2 linked regions of the Arcticibacter tournemirensis genome follow. The protein of the gene in region 2 interacts with the protein of the main gene of each other region in a pairwise test. Links are inferred from orthologs where the notes say so. Each region holds a gene or a part of one and is shown on either strand. Other genes may lie near its edges.

The links.
Region 1: the proteins of leuS (region 2) and ligA interact in binary tests that used the Escherichia coli proteins (3 or more experiments, as listed by UniProt). The link is inferred for Arcticibacter tournemirensis from one-to-one orthologs.

Annotation. Positions count from the first base shown.
Region 1 is NZ_VFPL01000001.1:4,660,996-4,665,152, forward strand. The notes cover bases 1,221-4,157. They hold ligA (NAD-dependent DNA ligase LigA), read left to right. Parts: upstream 1,221-1,649; coding sequence 1,650-3,665; downstream 3,666-4,157. Other genes in these bases: BDE36_RS19400 (NanQ anomerase/TabA/YiaL family protein), read right to left, coding at 1,221-1,568; dapA (4-hydroxy-tetrahydrodipicolinate synthase), read left to right, coding at 3,798-4,157. Outside these bases: BDE36_RS19390 (NUDIX domain-containing protein), read left to right, coding at 1-212; BDE36_RS19395 (hypothetical protein), read left to right, coding at 308-991; more of BDE36_RS19400, read right to left, coding at 975-1,220. UniProt on the Escherichia coli protein: DNA ligase that catalyzes the formation of phosphodiester linkages between 5'-phosphoryl and 3'-hydroxyl groups in double-stranded DNA using NAD as a coenzyme and as the energy source for the reaction.
Region 2 is NZ_VFPL01000001.1:1,338,993-1,344,744, forward strand. What follows is about bases 1,193-4,504. They hold leuS (leucine--tRNA ligase), read left to right. Parts: upstream 1,193-1,499; coding sequence 1,500-4,304; downstream 4,305-4,504. Other genes in these bases: BDE36_RS05730 (cell division protein FtsX), read right to left, coding at 1,193-1,308; BDE36_RS05740 (TonB-dependent receptor), read left to right, coding at 4,467-4,504. Also shown: BDE36_RS05720 (undecaprenyl-diphosphate phosphatase), read right to left, coding at 1-193; BDE36_RS05725 (DUF3098 domain-containing protein), read right to left, coding at 200-430; more of BDE36_RS05730, read right to left, coding at 430-1,192; more of BDE36_RS05740, read left to right, coding at 4,505-5,752.

The DNA.
Region 1 (4,157 bases), 3.3 Mb from region 2 along the record:
CGTCTTTTATGGAATATGTATACTTCTTTACAGGCATCTATTCTTCCGATATGCGCGTAAATGAGGGAGGAGGAAAGAAAGACGAAGGGGAAGATATCGAACTCGTCGAGGTTTCTTTCTCTGAAGCGCGAAGGATGCTTGAAGCGGGAGAAATCAGGGATGTGAAGACGATCCTGCTGCTGCAACATGCTGCACTAACCGGGCTGCTATAGTCTATCCGCCTTTTCTACTAGGCTCCTTGATGAGAACAACCGTAAATTCAAGTAATTTAGCTATCTTGTACCATGGTTGACCAGATAGGGGGAGGATGAATTTTTTGTCGCATTTTTATTTTGACCGGTATAGTGATAATCCCGAACGGATTATAGGGATGGTATTGCCCGACCTGGTTAAGAACGCGAGAAAAGATTGGTGTATTCGACCCGAAAAACACCAATACCTCTTTACAGCCGACAAGAAGTTAAATTGTATTCTCGAGGGCTGGAAACGACATCTCGAAGTTGACCGCTACTTCCATTCATCCGACTTCTTTCATTTCCACACTCAAAAAATCAAGGCGCTTATAGGGCCTTTTTTAATAAATGCAGAAGTTCGCCCTTCATTCGTTGCACATATTGCTCTTGAGCTGATGCTCGACAGTCTTCTTCTCAAAGAGCGTGTTGTTGGCACTAATCAGTTTTATAAATATCTCTCCGAAGCAGACGTTCCGTCGACCAAAATCTTCCTGGAGTTAAACGGTATTTCTGATACAACACAGTTCTTCACTTTCCTTGACGAGTTTATCAGTTCTGCTTACCTTAACCAATACAACGATTCCGGGCACATTATATACGCAATAGGTCGTATTTGTATGCGTCTCTGGACTGGTCCTTTTTCCGACACTCAAAAACTTCAGCTGACGGCCGTTTTGTTGCCCTATATGGAAAAGCTTGAAAAAGAATATATGGAGATTTTTGATCAGATCGAAAGACGGCTCAATCCGTATACCTGATCTTCACAACGATCTTTTTTACTGCATTGTCTTCATCTACCTTAATATTGGGACGGTGAGCATCCCCCGGAAAAAAAAGAAAGAATGTATCAGGCCTCGTAAGGTAAAATTTCCCCTCGGCATCATAAATCGCCACGTCTTTTTTCTCATTATAAGGATCTATAACGCGTGCTTTAGATACAGGGGCAACTCCCATTTTCTCGGTACCTTTATAGGTATACTGCAGGTCTATTGTATGCCGATGGGCTTCCCATTTCGTATTTTCAAAATCACGCATCGGCCCCACTGTTACGTTAACATATACATTGTTGCCATCAAGGGGGTATTTTCCCGGAGCGATTTTATCAAAGTCCGTTTCCTTTAGAAACTTAAAAGCGCTGTCCCACCAGGCTTTATTCTTATTATACTGGCTTTCAAACTCATGACGATTAACAGACACATGGGGATAGAGCTTCATGCCATTATACCACTTGCCATGCATGAACCATTTTTCAGTCCGACGCACCGATGAGCACGCGCTTAACATCATGGCGACGCAAAAAAACAATATACCTTGTTGCAAAAAATACCTTTTCATTTGAGAGCAATATTAGTGATTTTACAACAGGATCGGATGAACCATGTACATTGATTTTGAAAAAGTCTTATCTTCGTTCCCATGCCGCTTTTTGAGATTAAAGAACGAATGGATGCACTGGTTAAGGAACTGAACCAGCACAATTATAACTATTATGTACTAGCTCAGCCAACAATATCAGACTACGATTTCGATAAAAAGCTTGAAGAGCTTTCGGAACTGGAAAAACAGTATCCCGAGCTGCAGGACCCCGACTCTCCAACACAGAAAGTGGGAGGAGAAATTACAAAAGAATTCAAAACAGTGAAGCATAAATGGCCGATGCTTTCACTGGGAAACACATACAGCGAACAGGATTTGCGCGAGTTTGACGAAAGAATCCGAAAATCAATAGGAAGCGACTTTGAGTATGTCTGCGAACTGAAGTTCGACGGACTTTCCATGAGCCTTACGTATGAAGACGGCAAACTATTAAGGGCAGTAACTCGTGGCGATGGAACGCAGGGCGACGACGTTACAACCAATATCCGAACAATTAAACGAATTCCTGGAAAACTAAAAGGCGAGGGATATCCAGATAATTTCGAAATAAGAGGAGAGGTATTTATGCACCGGGCGGCTTTCGAAAGACTTAACTCTGAACGAATGAAAAACGACGAAGTTCCTTATGCGAATCCACGTAATTTTGCAGCAGGAACCGTCAAGTTACAGGATTCGGGAGAGGTAGCACGGCGACCACTGGATTGTTTCCTGTATTTTCTTTACACAGACAGAAGGCTTTACCGTACTCATTGGGATAGCCTCAATGCGGTTAAAGAATGGGGATTCCACGTCTGCGAACACAACAAGCTTTGCCGCAATATCGATGAGGTTCTTCAATTTATTCATTATTGGAGTGAGAATCGCTTTAACCTCAGCTATGATATAGATGGCATCGTATTAAAGGTAAACAGTTATGCTCAGCAGGATGAACTGGGCTTTACAGCTAAATCCCCCAGATGGGCCATTGCGTATAAATATAAAGCAGAAGAAGCAGAAACGATTCTTGAGAGTGTCAGCTACCAGGTGGGGCGTACCGGCGCTGTAACACCTGTTGCTAACTTAAAACCCGTTTTGCTTGCAGGCACCAGGGTAAAAAGAGCAACCCTTCATAATGCCAACGAAATAAGTCGGCTTGACCTTCATGAAGGCGATGCCGTGTTTGTCGAAAAGGGCGGCGAAATTATTCCTAAGATCACTTCTGTTAATACCATAAAAAGGCAATCGGGGAGCAAAAAAATCATTTACCCTGATATTTGTCCTGAATGTGGCAGTAATTTGATCCGAAGAGAAGGAGAAGCCGTTCACTATTGCCCCAACGATGAAGCATGCCCTCCTCAAATCACAGGAAAGATCCAGCACTTTATCAGCAGGAAGGCAATGAATATTGAAGGCATGGGTAGCGAAACGGTAGAAACGCTCTACAGGAAAGGACTCATAGAACATATAAGCGACTTATATTTGCTTCATGAAAAAGCCGACGCCTTAAAAGAGATGGACCGCTTTGGCGAGAAGTCTATCAGCAACATGCTCGAGGGAATCGAACGCTCTAAACAAATGCCCTTTGAAAAAGTACTTTTCGGTCTAGGGATCCGGTATATAGGTGAAACCGTAGCGCGGAAAATAGCAGCTTATTTCAAGAATATAGACAGCCTGATGAGTGCTACTTATGATGAACTTATTTCAGTAGATGAAATCGGCGAACGAATAGCTGAAAGTATTATTGCATACTTTAAAGACCCCAGACACCTCCAACAAATTGAAAAACTCCGGACTGCGGGCCTGCAGTTTGAAGCAGAGGAAAAAGTGGTACTGCTGGCAGGCAATAATCTGGAGGGAAAAACATTTATCATCTCCGGTGTATTCGAAAACTTTAGCCGGGACGAACTTACAGCGTTAATAGAATCAAACGGGGGGAAAATACTTAGCAGCATCTCCGGAAAACTAAATTATCTCGTAGCTGGTGATAACATGGGACCTTCAAAGCTTGAAAAAGCTAAAAAATTAAACATACCTGTCATCACCGACACGGAGCTTCTAAGTATGATAAGCAAATAACACGGTAACAATCAGGAATACGAAGAGAATCAGTAACGAAATCGGACAGGAAAAGCTATTAAATAGCAGAAAAATTAAGAAATAGCACTAAATTCGCGTCCGGCTTTATAAAGCTAAAGAGAACAGAGGATAATGAATAAATTTTACGGAACCGGGGTAGCAATGATAACCCCGTTCAATGCAGATGGATCCATTGATTTTGATGGATTAAAAAACCTGATAAATTTTCAGATTGAAGGAGGTGTAGAATACCTGGTATCGCTGGGTACAACAGGAGAATCAGCTACTTTAAGCAAGGATGAAAAAAAGGCGGTCTGGGAGTTTACGGCAGAAACAGTAGCAGGAAGAGTTCCGTTGGTTGCCGGCATTGGTGGGAATGCTACTTCCGAAGTTACCGAAAGCATAAAAAAGTTTAACACTCAGGGTTACGATGCGATCCTTTCGGTTAGCCCTTACTATAACAAACCCATTCAGGAAGGCATATATCAGCAC
Region 2 (5,752 bases):
AACGTTTGAAATAAAGAACAACTACGGATAGAATAGTGCCTAACTGGATGACTACGGTAAACAGTTTTACAAATTCGTTCGACTGGATTCCCATCAGGGAAGAGCCGATAATCATATGGCCGGTAGACGAAACGGGCAAAAACTCGGTCAGGCCTTCAATGATGGCCAGGATAATTGCTTCAAGAATAGTCATTTAATGTTATTTACGCTTCTTTAAAATTGCGAAAAATCCGATAGTGAAGCCAATGAGCACTACAATAGGGGCAAGCACTGTTTTGCGGAAATCGTAGATGTCGGTATCTCCGGCCATTAGTGCAAATCCAATAACGACTACGGCAATGCTGATGAGCATGAGCCTGTAATTGCTTTTATCAAAAATAAAATGAACCTGCCTGTTTTCTGTATTTTCAGAAATTGTTTTTTTTGCCATTATCTGTAGAGGTTATAAATTTTTAACCGTAAATATTTACTGACCGCAAAGTAAGTACTTAAAACTGAGATTAATATCCCGATGCCAATAACAGCGATGAACACAAACCCAAACTCAATCCAATTACGTAGTATAATGAGCTCGGGTATTTGTTGCTGTGCGAGATACAGGGTTAACAACAGTAGAATGATGGCTATAAGGCCGCCAAGGAAACCGTGTAACAGACCATATCCCAGGAATGGTTTCTGAATAAAACTCTTGGTGGCACCCACAAGCTGCATACTTTTTATCAGGAAGCGCTGCGAATAAATGGCAAGACGGATGGTATTGTTAATAAGAGCTACTGCGATCACGAGAAGTACCATCGCAAACGCCAGGATAACCAGTCCGATGACCTTTATATTCTGATTCACCATATCGATGAGTGACTTCTGATAAATAACTTCTTTTACAAGGGGATTCTTAGTAAGCTGGCGACTCAGCGTCTCGATGCTGGCATTATTCGCGTAATCGGCCTTTAAGTAGATGTCTATAGATGAAAGAAGCGGATTATATCCCAGGAACTGAACAAAATCCTCACCCAGGTCTTTTTGAAGATTGCGGGCGGCCAGTTCTTTACTCACGTATTGTGTCTTTAGTACAAAAGGATGGGTATCGAGTTGCTTTTGAAGCGCGAGCACGTCCACTTCTTTCGCGCCATCGCTTACTATAATATTCAATACGATATTTTCTTTAACGTAGTTCGAAAGATTACGTGCATGAACCAGTATCAGCCCGAGTAACCCAATCATGAGCAGCACCAGCGCTATGCTGATTACTGTCGATATATACACCTGTTTGGTCTTTTTAGAAGAAGCACTGCTTTCAAATTCTTCCATAGTCAATTTTAAGATACGCGAAAATAGTGATTTGAGTTGAAAGTTGAACTTTAAAAGTTGAAAGTTAAAAGCTAAACGTTGAAAGAAGCGGGACAAGTTTAGAGTCTAAAGTTGAAAGTGAAGTGTGTTTTACATGCAACTCATCGCTGTTAATCTGCTTCAAATTCAGCTCAAATTGCTATTTTCGCAGCATGGATTACCAGTTTAGAGAAATAGAGAGAAAATGGCAACAGTTTTGGTCAGAAAATCAGACTTATAAGGTTGATAATAACTCCGAAAAGCCTAAATATTATGTGTTAGACATGTTCCCTTATCCTTCGGGAGCGGGCTTGCACGTAGGACATCCTCTAGGATATATTGCCTCAGATATTTTTGCCCGTTATAAACGCCTTAAAGGGTTTAACGTTTTACATCCGATGGGTTATGACTCATTTGGGCTTCCTGCCGAGCAATATGCCATCCAGACCGGGCAGCATCCTGCGGTAACAACAGAACAGAATATTGCTACTTACCGGAGGCAGCTTGATCAGATTGGGTTTTCTTTCGATTGGAGCCGTGAAGTTCGGACGAGTGATCCTTCTTATTATAAATGGACACAATGGATCTTTATGCAGTTGTTTAATTCATGGTACAACCTTGAATCAGACAGAGCAGAGTCGATAAAAGAGCTGGAAATTCATTTTTCGGCATCTGGAAGCGCAGGCGTAAAGGCTGTTTGTGATGAAGATGTTAAAAGCTTTACTGCTGACGAATGGAAGCAAATGACTGAACGCGAGCAGCAGGAAGAGCTTTTGAAATATCGCCTAACCTATTTAAGAGAGAGTACCGTGAACTGGTGTCCTGCACTTGGAACGGTGCTTGCCAACGATGAGGTAAAGGATGGAGTCTCAGAAAGGGGAGGATATCCTGTAGAACAGAAGAAAATGATGCAGTGGAGTATGCGCATCACAGCGTATGCCGACCGGCTTCTTCAGGGCCTGGATACCATAGACTGGCCTGAGCCCCTGAAAGAGATGCAGCGAAACTGGATCGGCAAAAGTACAGGGGCCAGTGTGAAGTTTAAAGTTGAAAGTTCAGAGCCAACTCACAACTCCATAGAAGTGTTCACAACACGTGTAGATACGATCTTTGGTGTCACTTTTCTGGTTATTGCCCCCGAGCATGAGCTGGTACCTTTATTGACCACTCCGGAACAAAAGGAAGAAATAGAAACATATATAGCCCAGGCCAGGAAGAAATCTGAGCTTGACCGCATGGCCGATACGAAGACTGTATCGGGAGCCTTTACGGGAAGCTATGTGCTGAATCCTCTTAACGGTGAGAAGGTACCTGTTTGGATAGCCGACTATGTACTGGCAGGCTATGGTACAGGTGCCGTAATGGCTGTACCTTCGGGTGACCAACGCGACTGGCTCTTTGCAAAGCACTTTAATCTTCCTGTTATTCAGATCCTCGATAAGCAGAAAGATGTTGAGCATGAAGCTGATCCTACAAAAGAAGGCCGTTACATAAATTCTGACTTTATTAATGGACTGACCTACCAGGAAGCGATCCCCGTTTTAATTAATAAACTGGAAGAGATCGGCGCAGGCAGGGCAAAAATACAGTACCGGATGCGCGACGCCATTTTTGGTCGCCAGCGTTACTGGGGAGAGCCTGTCCCCGTTTATTTTAAGGAAAATGTTCCTTACCTGATAGAAGAAAGTGAGCTGCCTTTGGTTTTACCTGAGGTAGATAAATATCTGCCTACGGAAGCTGGTGATCCTCCATTAGGACGGGCAAAAGAGTGGAAGTACAGAGGAGAGGCTCCTTATGAACTTAGTACGATGCCTGGCTGGGCAGGTTCAAGCTGGTACTGGTATCGTTATATGGCATCGCCGGAAGAAAGACAGGGAGATACGTTTGCTCCGCAGAAAGCAATCCAATACTGGAAAGATGTCGATCTGTATATCGGCGGTTCTGAACATGCCACCGGTCACCTTTTATACAGCCGTTTCTGGAACAAATTTCTGAAAGACCTGGCTCTTGTAGAAGAGGAAGAACCGTTTAAGAAGCTGATCAATCAGGGTATGATCCAGGGGAGGTCGAACTTCGTTTACCGTGTTATTAATGACGACGGAGTGGGAACTCATGTTTTCGTGTCGTACGGATTGAAAGACCAGTATAAAACTTCTCATATTCATGTTGACGTTAATATAGTCGAGAATGAAGTGCTCGATCTGGATAAATTCAGGAGCTTCAGGCCTGAATTTGAGAATGCTGAGTTTATACTTGAGAATGGCAAGTATATATGCGGTGTAGAGGTGGAGAAAATGTCGAAATCGAAATATAATGTTGTAAATCCAGACGACATTATAGAACGTTACGGCGCAGATACCCTTCGTTTATACGAAATGTTCCTTGGTCCGCTTGAGCAAAGCAAGCCATGGAATACAAACGGTATAGAGGGCGTATTTAAGTTCCTCCGCAAATTCTGGAAGCTCTTCCATAATGATCAGTTTGAGTTTTTCGTATCTGACGAGCAACCGTCACGCGCAGAATTGAAGTCGCTGCATAAGATCATCAGGAAGGTAGAGGAAGATATAGAGCGCTTCTCATTTAACACCTCTGTATCCAGTTTTATGATCTGCGTAAATGAGCTGACAGATTTAAAATGTAACAAACGCCAGATCCTGCAAGATTTGGTTATCGTTCTGGCGCCCTATGCTCCTCATATTACCGAAGAGCTGTGGACGCTTCTGGGTAACCAGCCGGGAACTTTCTCTGATGCTGCTTTTCCGAAGTTTAATCCTGACTTCCTGGTAGAAGATGAGTTTGCTTATCCTATTTCGGTAAATGGAAAAATGAAGATGAACCTCAATATCTCTCTGGCCCTTGAAGTTCCGGAAATAGAAAAGGTGGTTCTCGAAAATGCTGCAGTTCAAAAGTTCCTTGACGGAAAACCTCCTAAAAAGGTGATTGTAGTTAAAGGCAGAATTGTAAATATTGTGATTTGATATAAACTAACGGTTTAAAATTAGCAGCGTGGTTTGATCTGGACTGCCTCTTTCAATTAGAATTGGTAGCCAGGCTGGAGTGCTATGATTTTGCTGTTTACATTTTACCTGTAACAAATATTCGCCCTTTACAACTAAATAAGGGAACACACATTTAAAAAAATGAAATATCTATTAATTGCTGCCTTGTTATGCAGTACAGTCGCTTTCGCTCAGATGCCTCAGGGTGGATCTCCTTCACTAACAGGTAAGATTTCAGGACTTATTATTGATTCGCTTACCAAAAAGCCAGTAGAATATGCGACGGTAGCCTTATCCAGGGCAGGTGCAGCAAAAAGTACAAATGGTGCCCTTACCGACAATAAGGGTACGTTTAAAATAGAAAATGTTGCTCCGGGAAAATATAAGGTTACGGTGTCTTTCATGGGGTATCAGACTAAAGTTATCGAGGTTTCAACTTCAGCCCATAAGCCTGACGCAAATGCCGGACGCATTATTCTCTCCCCTTCGGCCAATATCCTCCAGGAAGTTGCTGTTACCGGCGAAGTTCCGGTTGTAGAAAACAGGGTTGATAAGGTGGTTTATAATGCAGAGAAGGATGCAACAGTAAGCGGTGGTAATGCCGGAGATGTATTGCGAAAAGTACCCATGGTGTCTGTAGACCAGGATGGAAATGTTTCACTGAGAGGAAGTCAGAACGTACGTATCCTGGTTAACGGAAAGCCTACAGGAGCTGTGGCTGCAAGCACTGCCGATGCCATGAGAATGCTTCCTGCCGACCAGATTAAAAACGTAGAAGTGATCACCAGTCCCTCGGCCAAATACGATGCTGAAGGAACCGGAGGCATCATCAATATCATTACAAAAAAGAAGGAGATGAGCGGTGTGAGCGGATCTGTAAGTGGAGGACTTGGTACGCGTCAGAATAATGGTAACGCAAATCTCAATATCAACAAGAACCGCCTGAGCATTACAGCGAACTTTGGCGGCAACAGCACCTGGCCTCAAACTACTGAAACGTTTAACAGCAGTCTCACGCCAGCTGATAATATATTGAGAGTTCAAACAGGCACAAGTCGTACAAGCAGGTACGGATTCAGGAGTTCGGGTAACGTAAGTTATGACTTTAATGACTATAACAGTATATCGTCGGGGATTACGGTAGGACAGGGCCGTTTTAAGACCGAGGGTGAATCTTTGAGCAACCGCTTTACAAACGATAACCTTAGCGAAGCGTATTCTTTTGACAATCTAAACAAGACAAAATTTGGGGGCTTCGACTGGAACGCTGATTATGTTCACAAATTTAAGACTCAGGGCCATGAGATCAGCCTTGCGGGGCAATGGAGTCACAATAATAATAACACCGATTTCTCATCGCTTTATTCGCTGGAATCGCTTAAAGATAAAACCGGTGAGAATGATGCAACGAATGACGAGTATACCGT